DNA from 2 places in the Trichococcus sp. TS_SC_9 genome. Region 1 is predicted to be linked to the other one. Evidence: riboswitches for the same ligand, from Rfam matches in the RefSeq annotation. Region 1 holds a riboswitch; the other holds the start of a gene.

Region 1 (3,499 bases):
ATTCCGGCCACACCTGTCGTGTTCTGCGCCGTCAGCGCCGTGATCACGCTCATCCCATAGACTTTATGCGCCATCATCGTCTTCAGGTCCGCTTGGATGCCCGCTCCGCCGCTGCTGTCCGAACCGGCGATCGTCAATACTGTTTTCATGTTTTGCTCATCCTTTCCAATCCGAAAATGAATAGATGTACTGCTCCGTCAACGCTTTGATGCGCTCCATATCCTTTGTTGCCGTCTCATCATGGACGCCGACTACCCGGAAACCGGCTGCCGTTGCCGTTTCGACGGCGTGCAGCGCGTCCTCAAAGATGACGGTCTTCGTGAGGGGCGCCCCAAGGTGTTCGAACGCCCGCTGAAAAATGAGCGGATCCTCTTTGCCTGCCTTTACTTCACTGCTGGTCAGGATGGCGCTGAAATATTTCCGGATGCCCAACCGCTCCAAGGCGCTCTCGGCCAAATTCCTTTCGGTCGCGGTGGCGATGCACATCTTCACATTCTGCTCCTGCAATGTCTGAAGATATTCCGCTGCTCCGGCCTTAAGCGGGACTTCATAACGGTAAAGATCCGCAAGCAGCGTTTCGATTTCCGCAATGATCGTCTCTTCATCTTCACGCAATCCATAGGCCGATTGAAAATATTGTGCGGCTTGCGGCAGGCTCATCGTCTTCAACACATCCTGCAATCCGGAAGCTGGCTGCAGCTTTTTCTGAAGCAAATAATTTTCCCCCAGCCCCTGCCAGATCGGCATGGAATCCAGCAGCGTCCCGTCCAGATCGAAGATGGCAGCTTCCATTGTCATGGCTGCACCATTGCTTCGGCTAACGGGCGCAGTCTCTTCACCGCCGCTGTGATGTCCGGCTGCGCAAAGATGGCGGATACGACGGCAATCCCGTCGATGCCGCTGCCCTTGAGCTCGAGGATATTCCCTTCAGAAATGCCTCCGATCCCCACAACAGGTATGCTCACCGCCCGGCAGATCTGCTGCAGTGTTTCGATCGACAGCGCGTCGACATCCAGCTTCGTCGCTGTCCCGTAGATCGCACCTACGCCCAGATAATCGGCCCCGTTCCGTTCCGCCGCCAGCGCCTCTTCGACGGAATGCGCAGAAACGCCAAGGATTTTCCCCTCGCCGATCCGGCTGCGGACGTCTCCAGCCTGCATATCGCTCTGTCCCACGTGAACGCCATCCGCATCCAGCGCCAAGGCCACATCGACTGCATCATTGATGATGAAAGGGATGCGGTGGCGTTTGGCCACGGCCTGCAGTTCTTTGCCCAGGGAGACAAAGGCATCGAAATCCAATTCCTTCTCGCGCAATTGCACGACGGTAACGCCCGCTTGGATAGCTTCTTCAAGCTGTTCCGCCAAGGACGCGTTCCCCAGCCATTGGCGATCGGTCACCGCGTAAAGCAGCAAATCGTTCTTATCTACTCTCAATTTTAGCGCTCCCTTCCAGTTTTTCGACCGACATCTTGCTGATTTCATCGATGATGTAGCTGCGGTAGGATGAAGTCCCTGCGGCATTGCTTATCATCCTTTCGTAAGCCAGCTCGCCGCTGACTCCCATCAGGCACACCGCTGCCGCCGTGGCATCCAGCAACTGCTCCGGGTTTGCTCCGCAATAGGCTGCGATCAATCCCGACAGCATGCAGCCAGTTCCGGACACTTTTGCCATCCGCGGATGCCCGTTGCGGATGATGTAGGCTTTGTCCCGGTCCGCGACGATATCGATCGCGCCGGTGATTGCGACGACCGCATCATTCCGATCGGCCAATCGTTTGGCGAAAGCGACTGTTGCCTCGAGCGTTTCCTCGGTCACCGCATCACTGATGTCGGCATCCACGCCTTTTGTCGTGCCGCTTCCGGAATGGATCGTCTTCATTTCCGAAATGTTTCCTTTGATCACGGTGAAGGCAATTTCCTCCAGCAAGCTGAAGGTCGCTTCGGTCCTGAAAGGGGATGCCCCCGCGCCCACTGGATCCAAAACGACGGGATGGGCGAGCGCATTGGCTTGGCGCCCTGCCAGCAGCATGGACTCCACGGATCTGCTGTTCAGTGTTCCGATGTTCAGATTCAGGGCGGTGCAGATGCTTGTGATATCCGCGACTTCCTCGGGGGCATCCGCCATGATCGGGGAGCCTCCAGCAGCCAAGAGGACATTGGCGACATCATTCACAGTGACATAATTGGTGATGCAGTGGACCAGCGGTGTCTGTTGCTGTACATTTTCGAATAGCGTATTGAACATGGGTTACCTCCAAATAGTTTGTTTGATGCGACAAAAAAAGCGGGAAATGTCCGAATAGGCATTTCCCGCTGAATGGATTCATTCAATGTTATTTCCCTACGTTGGCATTATCCAAATCAGGTAATAGGTCGAAGTTGATTACTTCCTCTCAGCCTGCTGACACAAGCTCCCTTTTTTCGTATGCAGTTATGTCATCATCTTAGCATATGCGCCATCCTTACTCAAGGATGATTTTGTCGTTTTAATTGTTCATTCAGCCACCTGAAAATATTCGTATAGGCAATTTCACTGACTGTCGCTGCCCGATTATTCAGGAAATACCTTCATACTCTATTAAACGCTTTGTGTTAATCCTCTTAATGCTCGATTTCTACCCGGGATTCATCTCGCTCTGAGTTATTCTGAGATTTTGGCGATCTTTCCTTGGGTTACGTAGACCATCAAAACGGAAATGTCGGCTGGGTTGACGCCGCTGATCCGGCTTGCTTGGGCAATTGTTTCCGGTTGGATCTTCTTCAGATTTTGTTTGGCTTCGTTCGCGATTCCGTTGATGGCATCATAATCGATGTTCGCAGGGATGCGTTTTTCTTCCATTTTCTTCAGCTTGTCCACTTTTTCGACGGCTTTCTTGATGTAGCCAGCATATTTGATCTGCACTTCCACTTGCTTGATGACCTCTTTCGGCAAGGCTACTTCAAACGGCGCAAAAGCGATCAGACCTTCATACTTCAATTCCGGACGCTTCAGCAGGTCAGCAAACAAAATGCCGTCCTTCAGCGGAGCGGAGTTTTGTTCCGCAAGGAAAGCCTGCAATTCTTCAGTCGGTTTCAGACGGGTTTTTTCAAGGCGGGCGATTTCCTTTTCAACGGCCTGTTTTTTCTCCAGGAATGTTTCGTAGCGTTCTTCCGTCACCAAACCGATTTCGCGGCTCATTTCGGTCAAGCGGAAGTCGGCATTGTCATGGCGAAGCAACAGACGGTACTCGGCGCGTGAAGTCAACAAGCGATACGGTTCCATTGTTCCTTTGGTCACCAGATCATCGATCATGACGCCGATGTAGCCATCGCTGCGTTTCAGGATCATTGGTTCTTTCCCTTGCACAGCCAAAGCGGCATTGATGCCGGCCACGATGCCTTGTCCGGCAGCTTCTTCATAACCGGATGTGCCGTTCGTTTGGCCGGCAGTGAACAAGTTCTTCACCAATTTCGTCTCCAAGGAAAGGCGCAACTGATGCGGTTTTACGACATCGTAT
Region 2 (3,499 bases), 290 kb from region 1:
TTTCCCCGTATTTTAGGGATTGAATGTGTAGGGATAGTGGAACGGACGAGCGACGAAGAAAAATTGCCGCTCGGTCAAAAAGTGGTGTCGATCATGGGTGAGATGGGGAGAGCCTTCGACGGGAGTTATGCGGAATATGTCCTGTTGCCGAATGACCAAATCTACCCCATCCACACCAATTTACCTTGGTCCCAACTGGCGGCCATTCCGGAAACCTACTATACGGCTTTCGGTTCCATGAAGAATCTGCGGATCCAAACATCCGATCAAATTTTGGTTCGGGGGGCAACGAGTGGTGTGGGGGTTGCCTTTGCCAAGTTGGTCAGGGCCCAATTCCCGGATATCAGGATTTACGGGAGCACGCGGAAAGCCGACAAAGGTCAGCGACTGAAGGAAGCCGGCTTCACCGACTACATCGAAGACCGCAACGGCGTGTTGGAAACGGAAGAGACTTTCGACAAGATTTTGGAATTGATCGGGCCTGCGACGCTCAAGGACAGCCTTTCCCATATCAGGGAAGCCGGCATTGTCTGCAGCACCGGTCAACTGGGCGGGAAATGGTTCCTGGAGGATTTCGATCCCATCATGGAATTGAAGCACAATAGCTATTTGACTACTTTCCATTCAAGTGACGTCTCCGGCGAAAAGCTGAATGAACTGCTGGCTTACATTGAGGGGAAAGGCGTTGCAGTGGAGCCCGAGAAAGTATTCACGCTCGAAGAGGTTGCCCAAGCCCATGCCTTTTTGCAGAGCCAGGACAGTTTCGGGAAAGTCATCGTGCTGGATCCGAGCGCTGCGGGAGAGCAAGCTTCAGAATAGGGTTGCGTTTCCGCAGCTTATTGGTTAGAATTGAGTGAGAAACACTGGGGGTGCGCAACTGCGCTGAGACCGACATTGTCGGAACTCTTTGTACCTGATCTAGTTCATGCTAGCGTAGGGAATGTGGCGTTTGACTATTCGCATAAATAGACATCAAAACGTTGTATTTTCTGATTTTCGCATCAGATCATATAACGTTTTTTAATTTCAGTAGGGGTGCGCGCGAGCGCTGAGACCGACACTGTCGGAACCCTTCAAACCTGATCCAGTTCGTACTGGCGGAGGGAACTGAGTTTGGTCTGGAGTCCGTACGTATATCCAAGACATCTCAGGGGAGGTGTCTTTTTATTTTCATTCAATTCTGGAGGAGGGAAACGGTTCGGAAAGATCAGGCTGCAAAAAGAACAAATCAAACTGAAAAGGGGAAAACATTATGAACACAAAAAAATTAGTCACCACTGCCTTGATCATCGCCATGGGGGTGGTCAGCAACAGCATCTTCGTCATTCCGATCGGCATTGCAAAAGTAGCGCCGGTGCAGCATCTTTTGAACGTATTGACCGCTGTCTGGTTAGGACCGGGGTATGCCGTCCTGCAGGCCTTCAGTGTTTCTTTGCTGCGCAACCTGTTGGGAACAGGGACCGTCTTTGCCTTTCCGGGCAGCATGATCGGGGCTATTTGCGCAGGTCTGTTCTACGCCAGAACGCAAAAAATCGGTTTCGCGGCACTGGGTGAGTGGATAGGCACCGGAATCCTGGGATCGTTGGCGAGTACATTGCTTGCGCAGTTTTTTATGGGTATGGAAGCCGCATTGATGCTCTTCCTGCCGAGCTTCGCGCTCAGTTCCGCCATCGGAGCGGGAATGGCTTATTTCATCATCCTGGAAATGGGAAAAAGAAACGTGTTGGACCGGAACAGAATCTGAAGCATCTGCTCATGAAGGAAGCCGCTCTCGGAAGAGGCGGCTTTTTGCTGTCTAAAAGTGACTCCAATAGAAATAACAAAGAAAATGATTTTCATAAAATAATAATTGAAAAAACTATTTTCATGTGTTATTCTATCAGCGTAGAGGAAAAGGCGAAGGCAAGAAATACGGAGCGCGCTTTTGGTGGCTGCGCAAAACTGGAGGAGATAACGAAAAATGACAATCATCGAAGAGATCCAAAACCATTATTCCGCTTTTTCCGGGAATGAGAAAAAAATCGCGGATTACATTCTGCAGAACAAAGCATCCATCAAAAACATGAACATCAAGGATTTGGCGACGAAGGTGGAGACTTCGACCTCCAGCATCACCCGTTTCTGTAAACGCATCAACATCGATGGGTTTGTGGATATGAAGATTGCGCTGCGTTCATTGGCGAGCGACCATCCTTTGAAAGAAATGCCGACCGTCTATGACGATATCTATGGCTATTATACGCAAGTCATCGATGAAACCAATAAGATGATCGAGGATCAAGCAATCGAAACGGTTGTCGATTGGATCAGAAACGCAAACAAAACAGTCATTTACGGCATCGGCAGTTCCGGATTCACGGCGGCCGAATTGGCGCAACGCCTGATCCGGATGGGGCTGAATGTCACGGGGGTCACGGATTCCCACCTGATGATCGTCAACAGCTCGATCATCAAGGATGACGAATTAGTGATCGCCATTTCAAATTCAGGCGAGACACCTGAATTGATCGCATCACTGGAAATCGCCAAACAGAAAAAAGCGAAGATCATCGCCCTGACGAGCTTCAAAAACAGTTCATTGACGAAATTGGCGGATGTCACGTGCTTTGGTTATCACTCGCGTTTCGTCAACAATACGGCGTTCGTAAACACGCAGTTCGGGATGATGTACCTGATCGATGTGATTTCGACCTTCCTGGTGCAGGACGAGAACTTCAAATACAACATGGATCTGACGAGAGCAAATGTGCAGGGTTACTCAAAAAAATCGGAATAGAATCGGAATAGAATAGAAGAGAGGGATACACATGAAGAAAGTGATCATCCATGCGGAAGTGTATACAGGAGAAACCGTCATCGTCGACGGGTATGTCCGGTTCGAAAAAGAAATCAACGCGGTCGGGAACATGTCGGAGTACATTCCCGAACCTGACGAGGAAGTGATCAATGCGGCAGGAAGCAGACTGGTGCCTGGCTTCATTGATGTCCACAGCCATGGCGGCTACGGAGTGGACAATATGGACGGCGATGCGGATGGCATCAACAGGATGATTGTGACGATGCACCGGGAAGGAATCACCAGTTATTTTCCAACGACGATGACGCAATCTTCCGAAAATATCGAAAAGGCGTTGACCGGCATCCGCAAGGCCGCGGAAAAAAATCCAGTCATCCAAGGCATCCACCTCGAAGGGCCGTTCATTTCCGCCGTCCATAAGGGAGCGCAGCCGGAAGAACATATCAAACTGCCGGATGCAGCCTTGATGCGCAAGTGGCAGGACTTGAGCGGAGGCTTGATCCGTTTGGTCACCTATGCACCGGAGACGAGTGATGCGACTGCCTTCGAAAAGTATTGCCTGGATAACCAAATCGTGCTTTCAGTCGGACATTCGGATGCTCTTCGCAGCCAATTGCAACAGTCCAAAGCAACGCACATCACCCATCTCTTCAATGCGCAAAGAGGCCTCCATCACCGGGAGCCTGGTGTGACCGGACATGC

What was found. Region 1 has a riboswitch for thiamine pyrophosphate ahead of thiM (hydroxyethylthiazole kinase). Riboswitches for the same ligand answer to the same signal wherever they lie in the genome.
Region 2: it holds a riboswitch for thiamine pyrophosphate, as region 1 does, so the genes downstream of both, thiW (energy coupling factor transporter S component ThiW) here and thiM (hydroxyethylthiazole kinase) in region 1, are expected to answer to the same signal.

The regions. Positions count from the first base shown of each region.
Region 1 is NZ_CM149591.1:924,358-927,856, forward strand. Features, by position in the region: gene thiD (bifunctional hydroxymethylpyrimidine kinase/phosphomethylpyrimidine kinase) at 1-149, opposite strand, end outside; gene AC0J5I_RS04275 (HAD family hydrolase) at 157-798, opposite strand; gene thiE (thiamine phosphate synthase) at 795-1,436, opposite strand; gene thiM (hydroxyethylthiazole kinase) at 1,423-2,247, opposite strand; TPP riboswitch at 2,323-2,430, opposite strand; gene mnmG (tRNA uridine-5-carboxymethylaminomethyl(34) synthesis enzyme MnmG) at 2,644-3,499, opposite strand, start outside.
Region 2 is NZ_CM149591.1:632,728-636,226, reverse strand. Features, by position in the region: gene AC0J5I_RS02855 (zinc-binding dehydrogenase) at 1-819, shown strand, start outside; TPP riboswitch at 856-958, shown strand; TPP riboswitch at 1,022-1,123, shown strand; gene thiW (energy coupling factor transporter S component ThiW) at 1,253-1,744, shown strand; gene AC0J5I_RS02845 (hypothetical protein) at 1,756-2,013, shown strand; gene AC0J5I_RS02840 (MurR/RpiR family transcriptional regulator) at 1,961-2,776, shown strand; gene nagA (N-acetylglucosamine-6-phosphate deacetylase) at 2,808-3,499, shown strand, end outside.